Linked DNA regions of Sediminicoccus rosea. The protein of the gene in region 2 binds, or shares a complex with, the protein of the main gene of each other region. Links are inferred from orthologs where the notes say so. Each region holds a gene or a part of one and is shown on either strand. Other genes may lie near its edges.

Region 1 (10,968 bases), 510 kb from region 2 along the record:
CCCTCCATCACGGTGATGCCGAAGAGCGCCAGGAAACCGATGGCGGCCGGCACCGAGAAGTTCAGACCCGCCGCCCCCAGCGCCAGGATGCCACCGACCAGCGACATCGGCACCATGGCCATGACCAGCAGCATCTCCCGGATGTTGCCGAACTGCACGTAGAGCAGGATCATGATGATGATCAGCGCGACGGGCACGATCATCAGCAGGCGCTTCACCGCCTCCTGCAGGTTGCGGAACTCGCCCACCCAGTCGAGGCGATAGCCGGGCGGCAGCTGCACCTCGCGCTGCACCAGGGCCTGCGCCTCCAGCACGGCACTCGCCGGATCGCGGCCGCGGACCGAGAAGCGGATGGGCACGTAGCGGCTGCCATCCTCGCGATAGACATAGGCCGTGCCCGAGACGAGCTGGATGGACGCGACATCGGCCAGCACCGCGCCGCGCGGCCCGCCCACCGGGATGCGGCCGATGGCGTCGAGGCTGTTGCGATAGGGCTCGGCCAGGCGCACCACGATGGGGAAGTTGCGGTCACCCCCCGGCTCGTAGAGGCGCCCCGCCTCGCGCCCGCCGATCGCCGCCTGGATCACGTCGTTGATCTCCTCCACGCGCAGGCCGAAGCGGGCGGCGCGCGCGCGATCGATGGTGACCGAGACGGTGGGCTGGCCGAGCGTGGGAAAGACCGCGATGTCGGTCAGGCCCCGCACCTGCGTCAGCAGCCCGCGGATCTGTTCCGCGCGGGCCGTCAGCACGTCGAGCTCGGTGCCGAAGACCTTGATGGCATTCGCCCCCTTCACGCCCGAGGCCGCCTCCTGGACGTTGTCGCTGATCGCCTGGGCGAAGCTGAACTGCACGCCGAGGAACCGTTCGGAGAGGCGGGCGTTGATCGCCGCCACCAGGCCATCGCGGTTGCGCGCGGTGGTCCAGCGCTCGGGCGGCAGGAGGGGCATGAAGAACTCGGCATTGAAGAAGCCGGCCGGGTCGGTGCCGTCATCCGGGCGGCCCTGCTGCGAGGTGACGGTGATGGCCTCGGGGAATTCCATCAGCGTGGCGCGGATGCCCTGCACCGTCGCGTGCCCCTCCTCCAGGGAGATGGTGCCCGGCATGGTGGCGCGGACCCAGAGGTTGCCCTCCTCCAGCGTCGGCAGGAATTCGGCGCCAAGCAGCGAGAGCACGAAGATCGAGACGGCGACCAGGATGGCGGCGACCGTCAGCGCGAAGGCGCGGGCCGCCATCGCCGCCTGGTAGAGCTTGGCATAGGACCAGCGCAGCGCGCGGACCAGCGGCGTGTCGCGCTCCTGGCTGTTCTCGCTCAGCAGCACGGCGGACAGCGCCGGGACGATGGTGAAGGCCGCGATCAGCGAGCCCGCGATGGCATAGGCGTAGGTCTTGGCCATCGGGCCGAAGATGCGCCCCTCGATGCCGCCCATCGTGAAGAGCGGGATGAAGGCGACGATGACGATGAGCAGCGCGAAGAGGATGGGCTTGCCCACCTCGCTGCCCGCGCGGAGGATGATGAGCGAGATGCCGGACAACCCGCCCGCCGCCTGCCCGCCCGCATAGAGATGCGGGTTGCGCCGCGCCATGGCGAGGTGGCGGTAGATGTTCTCCACCATGATGATGGTCGCATCCACCAGCAGCCCGAAATCCAGCGCGCCGATGCTGAGCAGGTTGGCGCTCTCGCCGCGGGCCAGGATCACCAGCACGGCGAAGAAGAAGGCGAAGGGAATGGTGGCGGCGACGACGATGGCGCCCCTGAGATCACCCAGGAAGAGCCACTGGATGACGAGGATGAGCACCACGCCCACGATGATGTTGTGCACCACCATGTGCGTCGCGAGCTTCACCAGTTCCTCGCGGTCATAGATGGGCACGATGCGCACGCCCGGCGGCAGGATGCCGCCCGCATTGATGCGCGCGACCTCGGCCTGCACGCCATGGATGGTAGGCAGCGTCTGCTCGCCGCGCCGCATCAGCACGGTGGCCAGCACCACATCCTCATCCCTCTCATGTCCCGCGATGCCGAGGCGCGGCAGCGCGCCGATCTCGATGGTCGCGACATCGGAGAGCAGCACGGGCGTGCCATCGCTCGATGCGCTGAGGACGATGTTGCGGATGTCGTCCAGGCTGCGGATCAGGCCGATGCCCTGCACCACCGCGGCCTGCGGGCCGATCTGGATGGTGCCCGCCCCCACCGTCGCGTTGCCGCTGCGCACCGCCTCGATCACCGCCGGCAATTGCAGGCCGAAGGCGTTGAGGCGCGGCAGGTCGATGGTGACGGAGTAGGATTTGCTGCGGCCGCCGAAGCTCGTCACATCCACCACGCCGGGCACGCGCTTGAAGCGCCGCTCCAGCACCCATTCCTGCAGCACCTTCAGGTCATCGGGCGAGAAGCCGGGCGGGCCCACGACGCGGTAGCGCATGATCTCCCCGATGGGCGAGAGCGGGCTGATGGTGGGGTTGGCGCCATCCGGCAGGTCGCGCAGGACGGCGAGGCGGTTCAGCACCTGCTGCAGCGCCTGCTCATAGGTGTAGGCGAAGGTGAACTGCACCCGCACGTCGGACAGGCCGAAGAGGCTGGTCGAGCGGATCGAGTTCAGGTTGGGCAGCCCCGCCATTGCGAGCTCCACCGGGATGGAGACGTAGCGCTCGATCTCCTCGGCCGATTGCCCGGGGTTCTGCGTGATGATGACGACCTGCGGCGGCACCGGGTCCGGATAGGCCTCGATGTTCAGCTTCAGGAAGCCATAGGCGCCCACCGCCACGAAGGCGATGAAGAGCAGGATGACCAGCGCCCGCTGCTGCAGCGAAATGGCGACGATTTGACGCATTCAAGGTCCGATCAGATGGGTCGCGTGCCATGGCGGCGGGGCCCGGGTCCGTCACGGCGGCAAGGCGGCCCCGTGACCATGCGGTCAGTCGATCCGCGCCGCGCGGTCGATGAAGAGCGCGCCGCCGGTAACCAGCCGGTCCCCGCCCTGCACGCCGTCCTTCGCCTGGATCATGTCACCCGCGCGGATGCCGGGCGTGATGCGGCGCATGGTGAAGCGGCCCTCCGGCAGGGCCACCCAGACGAAAGCCTCCGAGCCGCGGAAGATCACGGCGCTGGCCGGCACGGCGGGCGAGCGTTCGGCGTCGCCCACCGAGATGCGGAAATTGGCGAACATCTCGGGCCGCAGCACGCCGTCCGGGTCCTGCACCTCGGCCATCACCGTCAGGCGCCGCGTCGCGGGATCGAGGCCGGCCGAGGTGCGGACGATGCGGGCCGGGAATTCGCGCCCGGGCAGCGCGCCCACCGTGACCTCCACCGGCTGGCCCACGCGGATCATCGGCACGTCCAGCTCACGGACATGGGCGACCAGCCACATGGTCGAGAGATCGGCGATGGTGAAGACCGGCTCGCCCTGCCCCGCCTGGACCCATTGTCCGGGGCCCACGCGGCGCTGCGTGATGGTGCCGGCGAGCGGCGCGGTGACCGTGATCAGCGCGCTCACCTGGCGCGTGCGCTCGATCTCGGCGATCTGCTCGGGCGTGCGGCCCAGGACGCGCAGGCGGTCCCGATACGCCTCGGCCTGGGCGAGGGCGCTGCGCGCATCCGCCTCGGCCGCGCTGGTGGCGGCGCGCGCCTGCTCGACATCGCGCTGCGAGGCGGCGCGTGCGGAGAAGAGGGATTGCTGCCGCGCCTCCTCGCGCCGCGCCTGCTCCAGCGCCACGCGCGTCTTCTGCACATTGTCGAGTGCCGCGAGCCATTCATTGGCGGCGGCCGTGATCTCGGGCGTCTCCACCTCGTAGAGGGACTGGCCCACCTCCACCCGGTCGCCCACGCGGGCGAAGGCACGGATCACGCGGCCGGTGAAGGGCGAGAGCATGGGCGTCGAGCGGTCATCATTATAGGCGATGCGGCCTTCGGCCAGGCGCTCGGGGCGGAATTCGCGCATCGCCACCGGCTCGATCCGCAGGGCCCGCATTTCATTCTCGTTCAGGCGGAACTCGCCGGCCGGCAGGCGCTCGGGCGCGGGGGCCTGGGCGGGCGGGGGCTCGGCCTGGTTCATGATGAACCAGGCGCCCGCCGCGAGCAGCGCCGCGAGGCCGATCCAGCGCCAGGGCACGCCACCGGCCTTGGCCTCCACGGGCGCCTCGGCCTGGACCTTGGTCTCGGCCTGCGTCTCGGCCTTGGCCCGTTCCTGGTGGATCACATTCATGCGGGTTCTGGACTTTCCAACGCGAAGGCGAACGGACAACGCAACTCACGCGCTGCCGGAACCTCGCGATGGGCCAGAAGATAAACGGAAGCTGAACGAGCCGGTAGCGATTAGAGTTAAAATCTTCGTCACGCAGCCGATCAGGTCAGGCCGGCAACAGCGGCTGCGGATCCAGCCAGACGCGATACCAGCTCAGGCTGAAATGCAGATGCGGCCCCGTGACGCGGCCGGTGGCGCCCATGGCGCCGATCCGCTGGCCCTGGCGCACATCCTCGCCCTGCCGCACCTCGATCGCCGAAAGATGCGCGTAGAGCGTGTTCACCCCATGCCCATGGTCCAGCACGATGAGCTGGCCGAAGAAATGGAAATCCGCCGCCAGCGTCACCTGGCCCGATTGCGCGGCAAGGATGGGCGTGCCGACCGGCCCCGCGACGTCGAGACCGTAGTGCGGCTGGCGCGGCTGGCCGTTCAGCACGCGCTGGCTGCCGAAGATGCCGCTGATCCGCCCCCGCGCCGGCCAGGCCAGGCCGCGGACGAAATCGGTGCGCCCGGAATCCAGGCCGCGCACGGCGGCAAGGCGCTCGCGCTCCGTCCGGATGCGCTCCAGCGCGGCGGCATCGGGCGTCACCTGGGCGGGGGGCAGGCCGGTGATGTGCTGCACATCCCACTCCCGCCGCGCGACGGCGATAGGGCGCGCCACGCCATTGGCCGTGAGCGTGGCCGAGGGCCCATGGTCCCGTCCGAAGCCGAGCGCGAAGAATCCCTCGGGCGAGACACGGACCGCCTGCCCATCCAGCGCGAGGCGTTGCCCCGCCGCCCCCTGTCCGATCAGCAGCGCGCCCTGCTGGGGCGTGCCGCGCCACTCGACCGCCCGCGCCGGACCGGCCCCGAGCATCAGGGCCGGCAGGGCAAGGGCGGCGCGGCGCCTCACAACAGGCTACCCTGCGTGGGCTTCGTGGTTCTCGGCTTGGCGCCCGCCGCGGTCGCCTTCACGGCGCCATCCTGGAAGGTCAGCGTCAGCGCCGCGCCGGGTGCGACCTGCGCGGCCTGGGTCAGCGCCGCGCCATCGGCCCCCTGCACCAGGGCGAAGCCGCGGGCGAGGACGGCATTGTAGCTGACCGCCTCCAGCCGGGCGGCGAGGCCCTCGACGCGCGCCGCCTGCTCGCGGATCAGCGCCTGCACCGGCACGGGCGAGAGGCGCGTGAGCGCCGGGGCGGATTGCCGCCGTGCGGCACCGCGCGCCCAGGCGGCCTGCATCCGCTGGTCCAGCGCGGAGAGCGCATGGCGGCCGGCCGCGATGGACTCGCGCGGGTGGCGCAGCCCTGCGCCAAGCCGCGCGACCGTCGCCCGCTTGCCGGCGACGAAGCCCGGCAGGGCCGCGCGCAGCCGCTCGCCACGGTCATCCAGGCGCTGGCGGAGCTGGTTCACCATGGCGGGCAGGTCGGGCAGGCCCGCCTCGGCGCGGGTCACATGCAGCCGCGCCTCGCGCAGGCGGGCGGTGATGCGGTTGTCCAGCCGCGCGCCGCGCTGGGCGAGATCGGCCGCCAGTTCCAGGCGCGCGGGCACCGCCATCTCGGCCGCGGCGGTGGGCGTCGGCGCGCGGCGGTCGCTCGCGAAATCGATCAGCGTCGTGTCGGTCTCGTGGCCGACGGCGGAGATGAGCGGGATGGTCGAGGCGGCGGCGGCACGGACCACCACCTCCTCGTTGAAGGCCATCAGATCCTCGAGCGAACCGCCGCCGCGCGCCACGATGATGACATCCGGGCGGGGGATCGGGCCATTCTCGGGCAGTTCGGAAAAGCCTCGGATGGCGGCGGCGATCTTTTCGGCCGCCCCCTCCCCCTGCACCGGCACGGGCCAGAGGATCACATGGCGCGGGAAGCGGCGGGCCAGCGTGGTGCGGATGTCCTGGATCACCGCGCCCTGCGGGCTGGTCACCACGCCGATGACGCGCGGGAGCAAGGGCAGCTTCCGCTTGCGCTCGGTCTCGAACAGCCCCTCCTTCAGGAGTGCGGCCTTCAGCGCCTCGATGCGGGCCAGCATGGCGCCGGCGCCGGCATATTCCAGCTTCTCGATGACGAGCTGGTACTTCGAGCGGTCGGCATAGGTGGAGAGGCGGCCGGTCGCCACCACCTCCATCCCGTTCTCCGGCCGCAGGCCGACGCGGGAGACGGCGCTCTTCCAGATCACCGCCTCGATCTTGGCGTTCTCTTCCTTGAGCGAGAGGTAGATGTGGCCGGAGGCATAGGGCTTGACCTCGGTCAGCTCGCCGCGGACCCGCACGCGGGCGAAGGCGCCCTCCAGGGTGCGCTTGATGGCCCCCGCCAACTCGCCCACACCATATTCGGGAACATTGGCGCCGATTCCATCCATACCCGACTTATAGGGGCGGAATTGGGTTTTGCAGAGGCGGTGTTGCGATGAAGGTTCTTGTTGTGGGCGGTGGCGGCCGTGAGCATGCCCTGTGCTGGGCCATCGCGGCCTCCCCCCTGCTGACGAAGCTGTGGTGCGCGCCGGGCAATCCGGGCATCGCGGAAGTGGCGGAATGCGTGGGAATCGGCGCGGAGGACATCCCCCGGATTGTCGTCTTCGCGCACGAAAATGCCGTGGACCTGGTGGTGGCCGGCCCCGAGGCACCGCTGACGCTGGGCCTGGCCGATGCCTGCGCCAAGGCCGGCATCCCCTGCTTCGGCCCGCGCGCGGCGGCGGCGCGACTCGAAGGCAGCAAGAGCTTCTTCAAGGAGATCGCCAATGCGGCCGGCGCCCCCACCGCCGTCCATGGCCGCTTCACCGAGGCCGAAGCCGCCCGCGCCCATATCCGCGCACAGGGCGCGCCCATCGTGGTGAAGGCCGATGGGCTCGCCGCCGGCAAGGGCGTGGTGGTGGCGACCACCGTCGCCGAGGCCGAGGAGGCCGTGACCGAGATGATGGAGGGCGGCATCCATGGCGAGGCGGGCCGCGTCGTCGTCATCGAGGAATGCCTGATCGGCGAGGAGATCAGCTTCTTCGCCCTCTGCGACGGCACGCATGCCATCCCCCTCGGCGCGGCGCAGGACCACAAGCGCGTGGGCGATGGCGACACCGGCCCCAATACTGGCGGCATGGGCGCCTATTCGCCGCCGCCCGCCTTCACCGAGGCACTGCAGGCCCAGGTCATGGCCACCTGCATCAACCCGGTCCTGGCCGAACTGGCGCGGCGCGGCACCCCCTTCCAGGGCGTGCTCTTCGCCGGGCTGATGCTGACGGCCGATGGCCCGAAGCTGCTGGAATTCAACGTCCGCTTCGGCGACCCGGAATGCCAGGCCCTGATGCTGCGCCTGCGCTCCGACCTGCTGCCCGCCCTGCTCGCCGCCACCCAGGGCGAGCTCAAGCATTTCGACCTGCGCTGGGAGAAGCTGGCGAGCCTGCTCGTGGTGATGGCGGCCGAGGGCTATCCCGGCACGCCGCGCAAGGGCACGGAGATCCGCGGCCTGGAGGAAGCGGCCCAGGTGCCCGGCGTGCAGATCTTCCATGCCGGCACGGCGCGGGACGAGGCCGGACGGCTGGTGGCCAATGGCGGACGCGTGCTGGGCATCGGCGCCACGGGCGCGACACTCGCCGAGGCCCGTGCCGCGGCCTATGCCGCGGTGGCCAAGGTGGATTGGCCCGAGGGCTTCTGCCGCAGCGACATCGGCTGGCGGGCCCTATAGGGCCGCTGCCGAGACCAGCAGGAAGAGCGGCCGCTCCCGCTCCTTCGCCCATTCAGGCCGGGACGCCACCTGCTCGGCACTCGGCCCGAATTCCTCGAGGCGCGCGAGCGCGAAGCCCGCGCCGACCAGACTGTTCAGCGTGGTGGCGAGGCTGCGGTGGTGCTTCACCACCCCGGGGACGAACCAATGCGTCTCGCGCGGGCCTTCCTCCAGATAGGCATCCACCGGCCAGGTGAGCCGCCCATCCGCCTCGCGCCGCCATCCCGGCGCGCGCGGCGCCATGAGCAGCGGATGCTCGATGGAAAAGACAAGCCGCCCGCCCGGCGCGAGCCCCTGCCGGATCGCTGCCAGCAGCCGCCCGAAATCCGCGACATAGTGGAAGGCGAGCGAGCTGAAGACGAGGTCGAACCGCGCCTCCGGCAGCGCCAGCGCCGCGAGATCGCCCTCCACATAGGTGATGCCCTCCCCCTCCGTGCGCGCCCGCGCCGCGTCCAGCATGCGGCGCGAGAGGTCGAGCCCCAGGACGCGGGCCGCGCCTGCCTGCCGCGCCCAGCGGCAGAACCAGCCATAGCCGCAGCCGAGATCGGCCACGCGCAGACCCTCGACCGGCGGCAGCATGGCCTGCAGGCGCGGCCATTCGGGCGCGCCGTCCAGTCCGAGGCGGGAGCGTTCGAGCCCCGCATAGCCGGCGAAGAAGGCCGGGTCGTCATAGATGTTCCGCGCCACAAACCGCACCCTTCCACCTTCCCGCCAGGGATGGCACCCTCCCTCCAAAGCAAGGAGGCCAGCCATGACCTACACCAATCCCGAGACCATCGCGCTGCATGGCGGCAGCCATCGCGCGGACCCGAACACCGGCTCCGTCGCCGTGCCGATCCACCAGACCACCTCCTTCCAGTTCCAGGACACGGGCCACGCGGCGCGCCTCTTCGGCCTGGCCGAGCTCGGCAACATCTACACCCGCATCATGAACCCGACCTGCGATGCGCTGGAGACGCGCATCGCGCAGCTCGAGGGCGGTGCGGCGGCGCTGGCGGTCGGCTCGGGCCAGGCGGCGACCAGCTTCTGCGTGATGAACCTCTGCGAGGCGGGCGACAACATCGTCAGCAGCACCGACCTCTATGGCGGCACCTACAACCTCTTCGCCAATACGCTGAAGCAGTTCGGCATCGAGGTGCGCTTCGTGGACCCGGCCGACCCCGAGGCCTTCGCGCGCGCGACCGATGCGCGCACCCGCTGCTACTACGCCGAGACGCTGCCGAACCCGAAGCTGCAGGTCTTCCCGATCGCGGAAGTGGCGGCCATCGGCCGGCGCCTGGGCGTGCCGCTGATCATGGACAACACGGCGGCCCCCATCATCTGCAAGCCCTTCCAGCATGGCGCGGCCATCGTCATGCACTCGACCACGAAGTGGATCGGCGGGCATGGCACCTCCATCGGCGGCATCGTGGTGGATGGCGGCAATTTCGACTGGGAGGCGGGCGGCGATCGCTTCCCCACGCTGAACAAGCCGGACCCCTCCTATCACGGCGCGGTCTGGTCGCAGGCGGCCAAGCCGCTCGGCCCCATCGCCTATATCCTCCGCATGCGCACCTGCCTGCTGCGCGACATCGGCGCGCCCATGGCGCCCTTCAACGCCTTCATGTTCCTGCAGGGCCTCGAGACGCTGCCGCTGCGGATGGAGCGGCATTGCAGCAACGCGATCCGCGTCGCGGCCTATCTCGCCGCGCATCCGAAGGTGAGCCGCGTGATCCACCCCTCGCTCGCCGAAGGCGAGGCGAAGCGCCGCGCCGAGGCCTATCTGAAGGGCGGCTATGGCAGCCTCATGGGATTCGAACTGAAGGGCGGCAAGGAAGCGGGCCAGGCCTTCATCGAGAAGCTCAAGATGTTCTACCATGTGGCGAATATCGGCGATGCGCGCAGCCTCGCCATCCATCCCGCCACCACCACCCACAGCCAGTTGAACGAGGCCGAGCAGGCGGCGAGCGGGGTCACGCCCGGCTATATCCGCCTCTCCATCGGCATCGAGCACATTGACGACATCCTGGCCGATCTCGAACAGGCGCTGGCGTGATGCATTACGCAGGCTCCTTCCCGACCACCCGCATGCGGCGCAACCGCCAGGATGCCTGGACGCGCGCCCTGGTCGCCGAGAACGCGCTGCATGTGAGTGACCTCATCTGGCCGATCTTCCTGACCGAAGGCAAAGGGCAGCGGGTCGAGGTTCCCTCCATGCCCGGCGTCTTCCGGGTCAGCACGGACGTCGTCGCCGAACATGTCGCGGAGGCGGCATCGCTCGGCATTCCGGCCGTGGCGCTCTTCCCCTACACGCCGATGGAATCCCGCGACGAGGACGGCACCGAGGCGCTGGACCCCGACAACCTCACCTGCCGCGCCGCCCGCGCGCTCAAGGCGGCGCATCCCGGTGTGGGCATCATCGGTGACATCGCGCTCGACACCTATACGCTGCACGCCCATGACGGCGTGGTCCGCAACGGCGAGGTCCATAACGAGGAGACCGTCGAGGCGCTGGTGACCATGTCCCTCAACTACGCCAAGGCCGGCGTGGACGTGGTCGCCCCTTCCGACATGATGGATGGCCGCATCGGCACCATCCGCCGCGCGCTCGACGCCGAGGGGCTGATCCACACGCGCATCATGTCCTACGCGGCGAAATACGCCTCGGGCTTCTACGCGCCCTTCCGCGACGCCATCGGCTCCCTCACCGGGCCAGACCGCACGGGGCCGAAGGACAAGAAGACCTACCAGATGGATCCCGCCAACACCGACGAGGCGCTGCGCGAAGTCGCACTCGACCTCGCCGAGGGCGCGGACATGGTGATGGTGAAGCCCGGCCTGCCCTATCTCGATGTGGTGCATCGCGTGCGCCGCGAATTCGGCGCGCCCACCTTCGTCTATCAGGTGAGCGGCGAGTACTCGATGCTCATGGCCGCCATCGAACGCGGCTGGCTCGATCATGACCGCGCGATGATGGAAAGCCTGATGTGCTTCAAGCGCGCCGGGGCCAATGGGATCCTCACCTATTTCGCGGTGAAGGCGGCGAAGATCATCAAGGCGGG
Region 2 (10,770 bases):
GCGCTCAGGGCCATGGCGCCCGGTGCCACGCTCGCCGTGCTGGCGACCGACCCGGCCGCGGTGAAGGATTTCCACGCCTATGCCCAGGAGACCGGGCACGAGCTGCTGGCCTGGGCCGAGGAGGATGAGGGCTTCCGCTTCGTCCTGCGCCGGCGGGCCGAGCCGTGAGCGTCCTTCTTCTCACCCATCGCGACTGCCTGGCCCATGAGATGGGCGAGGGCCATCCGGAATGCCCCGACCGGCTGCGCGCCGTGCTCCAGGCGCTGGACCGCGAGGAATTCGCCGAACTCATCCGCGACCAGCCCGAGGAAGCGACGGAGGAGCAGCTCTGCCGCGCCCATCCGGCCGATTATGTCGCCGCCATCCTCGGCGTCCGCCCGCCGGAGGGCGAGTACGTGGCACTGGATGCCGACACCATCATGTGCAGCGGCAGCGCCCGCGCCGCCCTTCTGGCCGCCGGCGCCGCGGTGCGCGCGGTGGACGAGGTCTGCGAAGGCAAGGTGCGCCGCGCCTTCTGCGCGACCCGCCCGCCCGGCCACCATGCCGAGCATCGCCGCCCCATGGGCTTCTGCCTCTTCGCCAATGCGGTGATCGCGGCCCGCCACGCCCAGGCGGTGCATGGCCTGGGCCGCGTCGCCATCTGCGATTTCGACGTGCATCACGGCAATGGCAGCCAGGATTGCACGCAGGACGATCCCAGCATCCTCTTCGCCTCCAGCCACCAGATGCCGCTCTATCCCGGCACGGGCGCGGCCTCGGAGACGGGAGTGGGCAATATCCACAACGCCCCCCTGCCCCCTGGCGCCTCGGGCGCGGAGTTCCGACGTGCTTGGTCGGAAACACTTTTGCCGGCCATCGAGGCCTTCGCGCCGGAGCTGATCGTCATCTCGGCGGGATTCGATGCGCATGCGCGCGATCCACTCGCGCAGCTGCGCCTGACGGAGGCGGATTTCGCTTGGTTGACCAGTGAGTTGTGCGGGATCGCCGAGCGCCGCTGCGCGGGCCGGGTGGTCAGCCTGCTGGAGGGCGGCTATGATCTCCAGGCGCTCGCACAGTCTGCCGCCGCCCATGTCCGGGCATTGTTGCAAAGCTGACAGAACGTCCTGGTTGTGTTGCCCGCTGAATTTCGGTTTGCTGCGACTTGCCGGGGTCATCAGGCTGCAAACATCCGGAGCCGGAGTGCAGTTTGGTTTAGGGAGCGTTCGATGTCTGCGCATCAAGCGTCGCGTCCGCCGGAGCAGGTGGATGGCGATGTGTCGGAACTCTCCTTCGAGGAGGCACTGAGCCAACTCGAAGGCATCGTGAAGTCACTGGAGGGCGGACGAAGCACGCTCGCGCAGGCGATTTCCGAATATGAGCGGGGCACGGCGCTGCGTCGCCATTGCGAGGCGAAGCTCGCCGAGGCCGAGGCCAAGGTTCAGGCCGTAGTCGAAGGCGGGGTGGGCCTCACCCTGAGGGATGTGGAATAGGATTATCCGTTCGAATGACCATGGTGATCGGTGGCGCTTCCGCCGCCTCTCTCGCGGCCGCCCTGACCGAGGCCGCCCAGGATATCGATGAGGCCCTCGACCAGCTCCTCCCCGTGGTGGAGGGCGACGAGGCCCGGCTTTTCGAGGCGATGCGCTATTCCACCATCGGTGGCGGCAAGCGCATGCGCGGCTTCCTGGTGTTGGAGGGGGCGAAGCAGTTCGGCGTCTCGCGCAGCGCGGCGCTGCGGGTCGCATCCGCGATCGAGATGATGCACGCCTACAGCCTCATCCACGACGACCTGCCCGCCATGGACAATGACGACCTCCGGCGCGGCAAGCCCACCAGCCACAAGGCCTTCGACGAGGCGACCGCGATCCTCGCGGGCGATTCGCTGCAATGCCACGCCTTCACCGTGCTGGCCGACGAGGCGACGCACCCCGACCCCGCCGTGCGGATCGAGCTGGTCCGCATGTTGGCGCGCGCGGCGGGCCCGCGCGGCATGTGCGGCGGCCAGATGCTCGACATCATGGCCGAGCAGGCGGCCGAGCCGCTGGACGAGCCGGCCATCGGCCGCCTCCAGCTGCTCAAGACCGGCAAGCTGATCGAATTCTCGGCCGAGGCCGGCGCCGTGCTTGGCAAGGCCGCCGCCGCGCAGCGCCATGCGCTCGCCGCCTATGGCCGGGATCTGGGCGCCGCCTTCCAGATCGCCGATGACCTGCTGGACGCGACCGCCAGCACGGAAGCGATGGGCAAGGCGACGGCCAAGGATGCCGATGCCGGCAAGGCGACCCTGGTCGGCCTGCTGGGCATCGAACGCGCGCGCATGCAGGCCGAGCGCCTGGTGGCGCAGGCGCGGGACCATATCGAAATCTTCGGGGAGCGCGCCGATCTGCTGCGGGCGCTGGCCGACTACGTGATCGAGCGGAGAAGTTAAATGCAAGACCGCCCCGCAACCCCTCTGCTGGACCGCGTCCGTGTCCCCGCCGACATGCGCAATTTCTCGGCCGACCAGCTGCGCCAGCTGGCCGATGAGCTGCGTGCCGAGACCATCAGCACCGTCTCCGTCACCGGCGGGCATCTCGGCTCCTCGCTCGGCGTGGTGGAACTCACGGTTGCCATCCATGCCGTCTTCGAGACGCCGCATGACCGGCTGATCTGGGATGTCGGCCACCAGTGCTACCCGCACAAGATCCTGACCGGCCGGCGGGACCGCATCCGCACGCTGCGCCAGGGCGGCGGCCTCTCGGGCTTCACCAAGCGCAGCGAGAGCGAATACGACCCCTTCGGTGCCGCGCATTCCAGCACCAGCATCTCGGCCGGCCTCGGCATGGCGGTGGCGAGCGAGCTGCAGGACCGCCCGCGCAACGTCATCGCCGTGATCGGCGACGGCTCGATGTCGGCCGGCATGGCCTATGAGGCGATGAACAATGCGGGGGCCGAGAAGGCCAACCTCATCGTCATCCTGAACGACAATGACATGTCCATCGCGCCACCCGTGGGCGCGATGTCGGCCTATCTGAGCCGCACCATCTCGTCTCGCCCCTTCCTATCGGTGCGCGACTTCGCGGCGAAGATCGCGAAGAACTTCCCGGGGCCCATCGAGCGCGTGGCCAAGCGCGCCGATGAGTATGCCCGCGGCCTGCTGACCGGCGGCACCCTCTTTGAGGAGATGGGCTTCTACTATGTGGGCCCGATCGACGGCCACAACATGGACCACCTGCTGCCCGTGCTGCGCAACCTGCGCGACACGGACCACAAGGGCCCCTTCCTGGTCCATGCGGTCACGCAGAAGGGCAAGGGCTATGCGCCGGCCGAGACCTCGGGCGACAAGTATCACGGCGTGCAGAAGTTCAACGTCGTCACGGGCGAGCAGCAGAAGGCACCGCCCGGCCCGCCCGTCTACCAGAAGGTCTTCGCGCAATCGCTGATCGCCGAAGCCGAGCATGATGAGCGGATCGTGGCGGTGAATGCCGCCATGCCGTCGGGCACCAGCCTCGACATGTTCGCCAAGCGCTTCCCGGACCGCTGCTTCGATGTCGGCATCGCCGAGCAGCACGCCGTCACCTTCGCCGCCGGCATGGCGACCGAGGGGATGAAGCCCTTCTGCGCGATCTATTCCACCTTCCTCCAGCGCGGCTATGACCAGGTGGTGCATGACGTGGCGCTGCAGGGCCTGCCCGTGCGCTTCGCGATGGACCGCGCGGGCCTGGTCGGCGCCGATGGCGCGACGCATGCCGGCAGCTTCGACATCGCCTATCTCGGCTGCCTGCCGGGCATGGTGCTGATGGCGCCGAGCTGCGAGGTGGAGCTGGCCCACATGATCGCGACCATGGCGCAGATCGACGACGCGCCATCGGGCGTGCGCTATCCGCGCGGCGAGGGCTTTGCGCTCGAGCCGCTGCCGGCGCGGGGCAGCGTGCTGCCCATCGGCAAAGGGCGCATCATCCGCGAGGGCACCAAGATCGCCATCCTCAGCTATGGCGCGCGCCTGCAGGAATGCCTGAAGGCGGCGGATGAGCTGGCCACCTTCGGCCTCTCCTGCACCGTCGCCGATGCGCGCTTCGCGAAGCCGCTCGACACCGCGCTGGTCGAGCAGCTGGCCCGCCACCATGAGGTGCTGATCACCATCGAGGAAGGCAGCGTGAACGGCTTCGGCGGCCTCGTCATGCACCACCTGGCGCTGCGCGGCCTGCTGGATCACGGGCTGAAGTTCCGCCCGATGACGCTGCCGGACATCTGGATTGATCACGACAATCCGAAGAAGCAGTACGACCTGGCCGGGCTGAACGCGCCGCACATCACCGCGATGGCGCTGGCGGCGCTGGGCAAGGAAGCCCTGGCGGAGCCGGCGCGGGCGTAACAACGAGGGCCCGGGCGTGGCCGCCAAGCAGCGGGCCGACCTCGCGCTCGTCGAGCGCGGGCTCGCTGAATCCCGCACCCGTGCCCAGGCACTGATCATGGCGGGCCTCGTCTATTCGGGCGAGGTCCGGATCAACAAGCCGGGCGATGTTATCGCCGAGGGGCGGCCACTGGAGCTGCGCGGGCAGGACCACCCCTGGGTCTCGCGCGGCGGGGTGAAGCTTGCCCATGGCATCGCGCATTTCGGTCTATCGCCGGAGGGGAAGACCTGCCTGGACCTCGGCGCTTCGACCGGCGGCTTCACCGACGTGCTGCTGCATCACGGCGCCGCGCATGTCTACGCGGTGGATGTGGGGCATGGGCAGCTCGCCTGGAAGCTGCGCAATGATCCGCGCGTAACGGTGATGGAGCGCGTCAACGCGCGCCATCTGGAGCCGGGCCAAGTGCCTCCGCTGGATGTGCTGGTCTGCGATGCGAGCTTCATCGGCCTGCGCGTGGTGCTGCCCGCCGCCCTGGCGCTGTGCCGACCGGGCGCCTGGGCCGTGGCCCTCATCAAGCCGCAATTCGAGGTGGGGCCGGCCATCGCCAAGGGGGGCGTGGTGCGGGATGCGGGCGTGCATCGCCGCGTCTGCCACGAGATCAGCGCCTGGTGGGCCGAACTGCCCGGCTGGCGCGTGCTGGGCGTGGAGCCGAGCCCGCTGCTCGGCCCCGAGGGCAATCGCGAATTCCTGATCGGCGCGGTGTTCGGCTGAGCCTAGCCCGCCGGCTCCACCACGCGCCCATTCACCCGCACTTCCTCCGCCGGGTTCTCCACGGTCACATGGGTGTCGTACCAGGTGAGGCGCGGGCGCACGCCGAAGCGCTCGGTGAGCTGGCCGATGCGCTCCTCGGTGAACCAGGCCTCGGCATCCGCGCGGCTTTCCCAGAGATAGACGCCGCCCGTGCCCGCCTCGCCATTCAGGTAGTTCTTGCGGATCAGCCCCTTGCGGGCGAGCTCGCGATAGATCGGCGCGGTCGCGACGGCGCCGCGGATGGCCTGTTCCTCGCTGCGCTTGGGCAGGTCGAACTGCACGATGACGATGCATTGGCTCATGGCCGTTTCCTTCGCGTATCCCGGCCAGAGAGGATGCGGCGCGCCGCCGTGCGCCCGCAAGGAAAAAGCCTCAGGCCGGGTCGAGGCCATGCGCCGCGAGGCGCGCGGGCGTCATCGCCGCCGCCATGCGGTCCAGCAGCCCCTGCGCCCCGGGCCGCGCGGCGGTGAAGCGGGCGGCGGAGAAGATGGCGTAGGTGTTCGCCGCCTCCGGCAGCTTGCCGACGATGTCCACGCCCGGGACGGCCATGAGTTCGCTCACCTGCTGGATGGCGAGTGCGGCCTCGCCGCGCGCCGCGACCTCGGCGGTGAAGCCATGCGGGATGATGGTGGCCTTGGCGTTCACCTCGGCCGCGATGCCGAGCCGCTCGATCAGTTCCGCAAAGAAGATGCCGCTCGCCCCCGCGCGGGAATAGACCAGGCTGGGCGCGGCCAGCAGCGTGGCGCGGAGTGCGGCGACGCTGGAGATATCCGGATGCGGCGCGCCCGGCGGCACCGCCATGCCGATGGCCGAGCGCGCCAGGTCCCGGCGTGTGCCGGCGGCCAGGACGCCGCTCGCCGTCAATTCCTCGATCCCCGCCTCGGTCAGGATGGCGATGTCGCCGGTCAGCCCCTCGGCCATCTGCTGCATCAGGCGCGCGGTCGGGTTGAACACCACCTCGGGCCGGGGCTCCCCCGCCTCGGGCAGCCATTCGCGCAGCAGGGCCATGACGGCGAGGGTCGAGAGGATGCGGGGTGGCTCGGTCATGCGGGTTCTCCTGGCGGGCTGCACTCTACCCACCGGGCGAAACTCCTCTACCCTCCCGGTCGCCATCCCTGGAGGAATCGCCCATGTCCGCGCTCAGCTTCGACCATATCCACCTGCGCTGCCCGAGCCCGGAGGCCACCGCCCTCTGGTTCGAGGAGATGCTGGGCGCCGAGGTCATCCGCTCCATGCAGCAGGGCCAGCCGCGCGTGGACCTCAAGCTCGGCGGCATCAACATCTTCCTGCTGCCCGAAGGCAAGGACGCGGCCCCTGCCCCCTCCGCGCCCTATCTCGGCATTGACCATTTCGGCTTTTCGGTGACGGGGCTCGATGCCTATGTCGCGAAGCTGAAGGCCAAGGGCGTGACCTTCACCATGGAGCCCAACGAGCCGCGCCCGGGCATCCGAATCTGCTTCATCCGCGGGCCCGAGAACATCTCGATCGAGATCCTGGAACGCTTCCCGGTCTGAGGCGGGGGGCGTAGAAGCCCGCCATGCTCGATCTCTCCGGACGCCGCATCATCTGCCTCGGCGATGTCATGCTGGACCGCTTCCTCTATGGCGATGCGAACCGGCTCTCGCCCGAGGCGCCAGTGCCTGTCGTGCGCCTCAAGCGCACGCAGTCCATGGCGGGTGGTGCCGGCAATGTCGCGCGCAACATCCAGGCGCTGGGGGGCGAGGCCGCGCTGGTGGCGCTGGTCGGCGAGGATGCGGAAGGCACCGAGATCGCGGGGCTGCTGGGCGAGGCCGGGCATCTGCTGCGCAGCGACGCCCGCCGCACGACGGTGAAGCTGCGCGTCATCGCCGCCCGCCAGCAGGTGGTGCGGGTGGATGAGGAGGAGCGGCGCGAGGCGGATGCGGCCGAGCAGGCCGCAATCGCCGCCCGGCTGGGCGCGCTGCTGCCGGGGGCCGAGGCGCTGATCCTTTCGGACTATGGCAAGGGCGTGCTGACGCCGCCCGTGCTGGCCGCCGCCATCGCCGCCGCGCGCGCGCGCGGCATCCCGGTGCTGGCCGACCCCAAGGGGCGTGACTTCACCCGCTATGCCGGCGCCACCTGCCTGACGCCCAACGCCTCGGAACTCGCCGAAGCCACCGGCATGCCGGTCGCCTCCGATGCCGAATGCGAGGCCGCCGCCCGCGCCGTGCTCGCCGCCGTGGCCGTGGATGCCGTGCTCGCCACCCGCAGCGAGAAGGGCATGATGCTGGTCCGCCGCGACGCGCCCGCCGTGACCGTGCCCGCCATGGCACGCGAGGTCTTCGATGTCTCGGGCGCAGGGGACACGGTCATCGCCACCCTGGCGCTGGGTGTTGCGGCCGGCCTCGGCATGGAGGGCGCGATGCGCGCGGCCAATGCGGCGGCGGGCGTCGTGGTCGGCAAGCTCGGCACCGCCACCTGTTCGGCCGCGGAGCTGGATCACGCCATGCGCGAGCTGGAAGGGGCGACGGGCGAGATCCTGACCTGGCCGGCCGCGCAGCGCCTGGTGGAATCCTGGCGCGCGCAGGGGCTGCGCGTCGGCTTCGCCAATGGTTGCTTCGACATCCTGCATGCCGGCCACACCCGCATGCTGCGCGCGGCGCGTGCCGAATGCGACCGGCTGGTGGTGGCGCTGAACGACGATTCCTCCGTCACGCGCCTCAAGGGCGCCGGCCGCCCGGTGAACCCGCTGGAGGATCGCGCGGCGGTGATCGCGGCGCTGGCCAGCGTGGATGCCGTGATCGCCTTCCCGGAGGACACGCCGCTGGAAGCCATCCTGGCGCTGCGGCCGGACCGGCTGTTCAAGGGCAGCGACTACACGATCGAGCAGGTGGTGGGCGCGCCGGAAGTCGCCTCCTGGGGTGGGCGGACCATCCTGCTGGACCTGCTGCCGGGGCGTTCCACCACCACCATCCTGGCGCGCGGCCGGTGAGGCGCTGGCTGCTCGCGCTGCTGCTGCTGGCGCCGGCCGCTGAAGCGCAGCCCGCCGCCAGCTGGGCCCAGGTGAGCACCCCCTCGCCCGGTCCGGCCAAGGTGATCGGCACGACGACGCTGGGCTGCCTCGCCGGCGCCGTGCAGCTCCCGCCCGAGGGGCCGGGCTACCAGGCGGTGCGGATCTCGCGGAACCGGCATTGGGGCCACCCCGACCTGATCCGCTTCACGCGCGACCTTGCGAGCCGCACCCGCGCCGCCGGCATGCCCGACCTCTGGATCGGGGACCTCGCGCAGCCGCGCGGCGGGCCCATGCCCAGCATGCATGCGAGCCACCAGACGGGCCTCGATGTGGACATCTGGCTCGACCTCACGCCCAAGCCCGCAATGAACCGCGCGGCGCGGGAAGATATCGACGTGCCGAGCCTGGTCCTGCCGGACCAGAGCGGGGTGAATGCGCGCTTCACGCCGCAGCATGCGCGGCTGATCCGCATGGCAGCGGAGAGCCCCGGCGTGCATCTCGTGCTGGTGAACCACGGCATCAAGCGCAGCCTCTGCGAGCGGCACCGGGGCGAATCCTGGCTGCACCGGGTGCGCCCCTGGCGCGGGCATGACAGCCACATGCATATCCGCATCCGCTGCCCGGCGGGTTCGCCCGAGTGCCGCGAGGCGAACCCGATCCCTGCCGGGGACGGGTGTGACGCGAGCCTGGAGTGGTGGCTCTCCGAGGAGGCCCGCCGCCCCATGGTGCGCCCGCGCCCCCCGGGCCCGCCGCCGAGTTTGCCCACAGCCTGCGCGGCCGTCCTGCGCGCCCCCTGACTCCTGGGGTCTGGGGCCTCGCGGCCCCAGTTGGCGGAAGCCCTTTTTTCCTGGGCCGCCGTGACTTGCCGCCCCGGGCGGGCTACCCATCCCGCCATGCTCGAATTCCCGCAGATCGATCCGATCGCCCTCCAGATCGGCCCTCTGGCCATCCGCTGGTATGCGCTGGCCTATATCGCCGGCATCGTGCTCGGCTGGCGGCTGCTGCGGCGGCTGGCCCAGGCCGAGCCCCAGGCGGCGACGGCGCAGCAGGTGGATGACTATGTCACCTGGGCCACGCTCGGCATCATCCTGGGCGGGCGCCTGGGCTATGTGCTGTTCTACCGGCCGGGGCACTACATCTTCCATCCGCTGGAAGCGCTCATGGTGTGGCAGGGCGGCATGGCCTTCCACGGCGGTGCGCTCGGCGTGATCATCGCGACACTGCTTTTCTGCCGGAACCAGAAGCTCGATCCGCTGCGCCTGGGCGACCGCGTGGCCGTGGTGGTGCCGATCGGACTGTTCTTCGGGCGGCTCGCCAACTTCATCAATGGCGAGCTCTGGGGCCGCGCCACGGACGTCTCCTGGGCCATGGTCTTCCCGGCGGACCGGCTGCAGCTGCCCCGCCACCCGAGCCAGCTCTACCAGGCGGGGCTGGAGGGGATCGCCCTCTTTGCGCTTATGCTGATCCTCTGGAGCAATGCGGCCAACCGGGCGCGCACCGGGCTGCTGACCGGCGCACTGCTGGCGGGCTACGGCGTGGCACGGCTGCTGGGCGAATTCTTCCGCGAACCGGATGCGCATCTGGGCTTCCTGCTGGCCGGCATCACCATGGGCCAGCTGCTGAGCCTCCCCATGGTGCTGGTGGGCGGCTTCCTCATCTGGCGGGCGCGCCGGGCGGGATAATGGAACGCCTGGACGCCTTCATGGCCCGCGCGGCGGCCGCCTATTACGCGGGCGGCGAAGGCATCGGCCGCGACTTCACCACCGCACCCGAGATGAGCCAGGCCTTCGGCGAGTGCCTGGGCCTCTGGGCCGCCGTCACCTGGCAGGCGATGGGCGCGCCAGGGCGCGTCGTGCTGGCGGAACTCGGCCCTGGGCGCGGCACCCTGATGGCCGATGCGCTGCGCGCGGTGGACCAGATGGTGCCGGAATTCGGCCGCGCACTGGCGCTGCACCTGGTCGAGACCTCGCCCGCGCTGCGCGCCGCCCAGGCGGCGAAGCTCGGGCCGCGCGTGGCGGGCTGGCATGCGGCGGTGGACGGCCTCCCGCCCGGGCCCGCGATCATCCTGGCCAATGAATTTTTCGACGCCCTGCCGATCCGGCAATTCATCCGCCGGGCCGAGGGCTGGCGCGAGCGGTATGTGCTGGGTGGCGCCTTCGTCGAGCAGCCCTGCGATCACATGGAGCCAGCCCCCGATGGCAGCATCCGCGAAGTCGGTGAGGCGGCGCGGGACGTCGCCCTGGCGCTTGGCGCGCGCCTCGCGGCCCAGGGCGGAGCCCTGCTGGCGCTGGATTACGGCCCCGCCGAGAGCGGCCTCGGCGACACGCTCCAGGCGCTGCGCGACAACGCCGCCTGCGACCCGCTGAGCGAGCCCGGCACGGCCGACATCACGGCGCATGTGGATTTCGCGGCCCTCGCCGCCGCCGGGCGGGCGGCGGGGGCGGCCGCGCATGGCCCGCTGCCCATGGGCGTCTTCCTCCAGCGCCTCGGCCTCATGGCGCGCAGCGCCATGCTGGCGCAGAGCGCGCCGCGCCAGGCGGGGACGATCCTGGCGGCGGCGCAGCGCCTCGTCGCGCCCGAGGGGATGGGGCGGCTGTTCAAGGCGCTGGTCCTCGCGCACCCTGCCCTGCCCACCCCAACCGGATTCGAGGCGTGATGGCCGAATTCCTCACCCATGGC

The links.
Region 1: the proteins of R9Z33_RS13070 (region 2) and xseA are in contact, whole or in part, in a cryo-EM structure (PDB 8TXR), measured with the Escherichia coli proteins. The link is inferred for Sediminicoccus rosea from one-to-one orthologs.

What each region holds. Positions count from the first base shown.
Region 1 is NZ_CP137852.1:3,225,001-3,235,968, forward strand. The notes cover bases 4,350-7,327. They hold xseA (exodeoxyribonuclease VII large subunit), read right to left. Parts: upstream 6,573-7,327; coding sequence 5,127-6,572; downstream 4,350-5,126. Other genes in these bases: R9Z33_RS15600 (M23 family metallopeptidase), read right to left, coding at 4,350-5,130; purD (phosphoribosylamine--glycine ligase), read left to right, coding at 6,620-7,327. Outside these bases: R9Z33_RS15590 (efflux RND transporter permease subunit), read right to left, coding at 1-2,828; R9Z33_RS15595 (efflux RND transporter periplasmic adaptor subunit), read right to left, coding at 2,913-4,199; more of R9Z33_RS15600, read right to left, coding at 4,345-4,349; more of purD, read left to right, coding at 7,328-7,888; R9Z33_RS15615 (class I SAM-dependent methyltransferase), read right to left, coding at 7,883-8,623; R9Z33_RS15620 (O-acetylhomoserine aminocarboxypropyltransferase/cysteine synthase family protein), read left to right, coding at 8,679-9,962; hemB (porphobilinogen synthase), read left to right, coding at 9,962-10,968. UniProt on the Escherichia coli protein: Bidirectionally degrades single-stranded DNA into large acid-insoluble oligonucleotides, which are then degraded further into small acid-soluble oligonucleotides.
Region 2 is NZ_CP137852.1:2,706,880-2,717,649, reverse strand. What follows is about bases 58-2,837. They hold R9Z33_RS13070 (exodeoxyribonuclease VII small subunit), read left to right. Parts: upstream 58-1,205; coding sequence 1,206-1,469; downstream 1,470-2,837. Other genes in these bases: dxs (1-deoxy-D-xylulose-5-phosphate synthase), read left to right, coding at 2,405-2,837; R9Z33_RS13065 (polyprenyl synthetase family protein), read left to right, coding at 1,484-2,404; R9Z33_RS13075 (histone deacetylase family protein), read left to right, coding at 165-1,094; R9Z33_RS13080 (sulfurtransferase TusA family protein), read left to right, coding at 58-168. Outside these bases: more of R9Z33_RS13080, read left to right, coding at 1-57; more of dxs, read left to right, coding at 2,838-4,330; R9Z33_RS13055 (TlyA family RNA methyltransferase), read left to right, coding at 4,347-5,081; R9Z33_RS13050 (hypothetical protein), read right to left, coding at 5,084-5,422; R9Z33_RS13045 (substrate-binding domain-containing protein), read right to left, coding at 5,493-6,167; R9Z33_RS13040 (VOC family protein), read left to right, coding at 6,251-6,634; rfaE1 (D-glycero-beta-D-manno-heptose-7-phosphate kinase), read left to right, coding at 6,658-8,070; mepA (penicillin-insensitive murein endopeptidase), read left to right, coding at 8,067-8,888; lgt (prolipoprotein diacylglyceryl transferase), read left to right, coding at 8,985-9,773; R9Z33_RS13020 (class I SAM-dependent methyltransferase), read left to right, coding at 9,773-10,747; peptidoglycan editing factor PgeF, read left to right, coding at 10,747-10,770. UniProt on the Escherichia coli protein: Bidirectionally degrades single-stranded DNA into large acid-insoluble oligonucleotides, which are then degraded further into small acid-soluble oligonucleotides.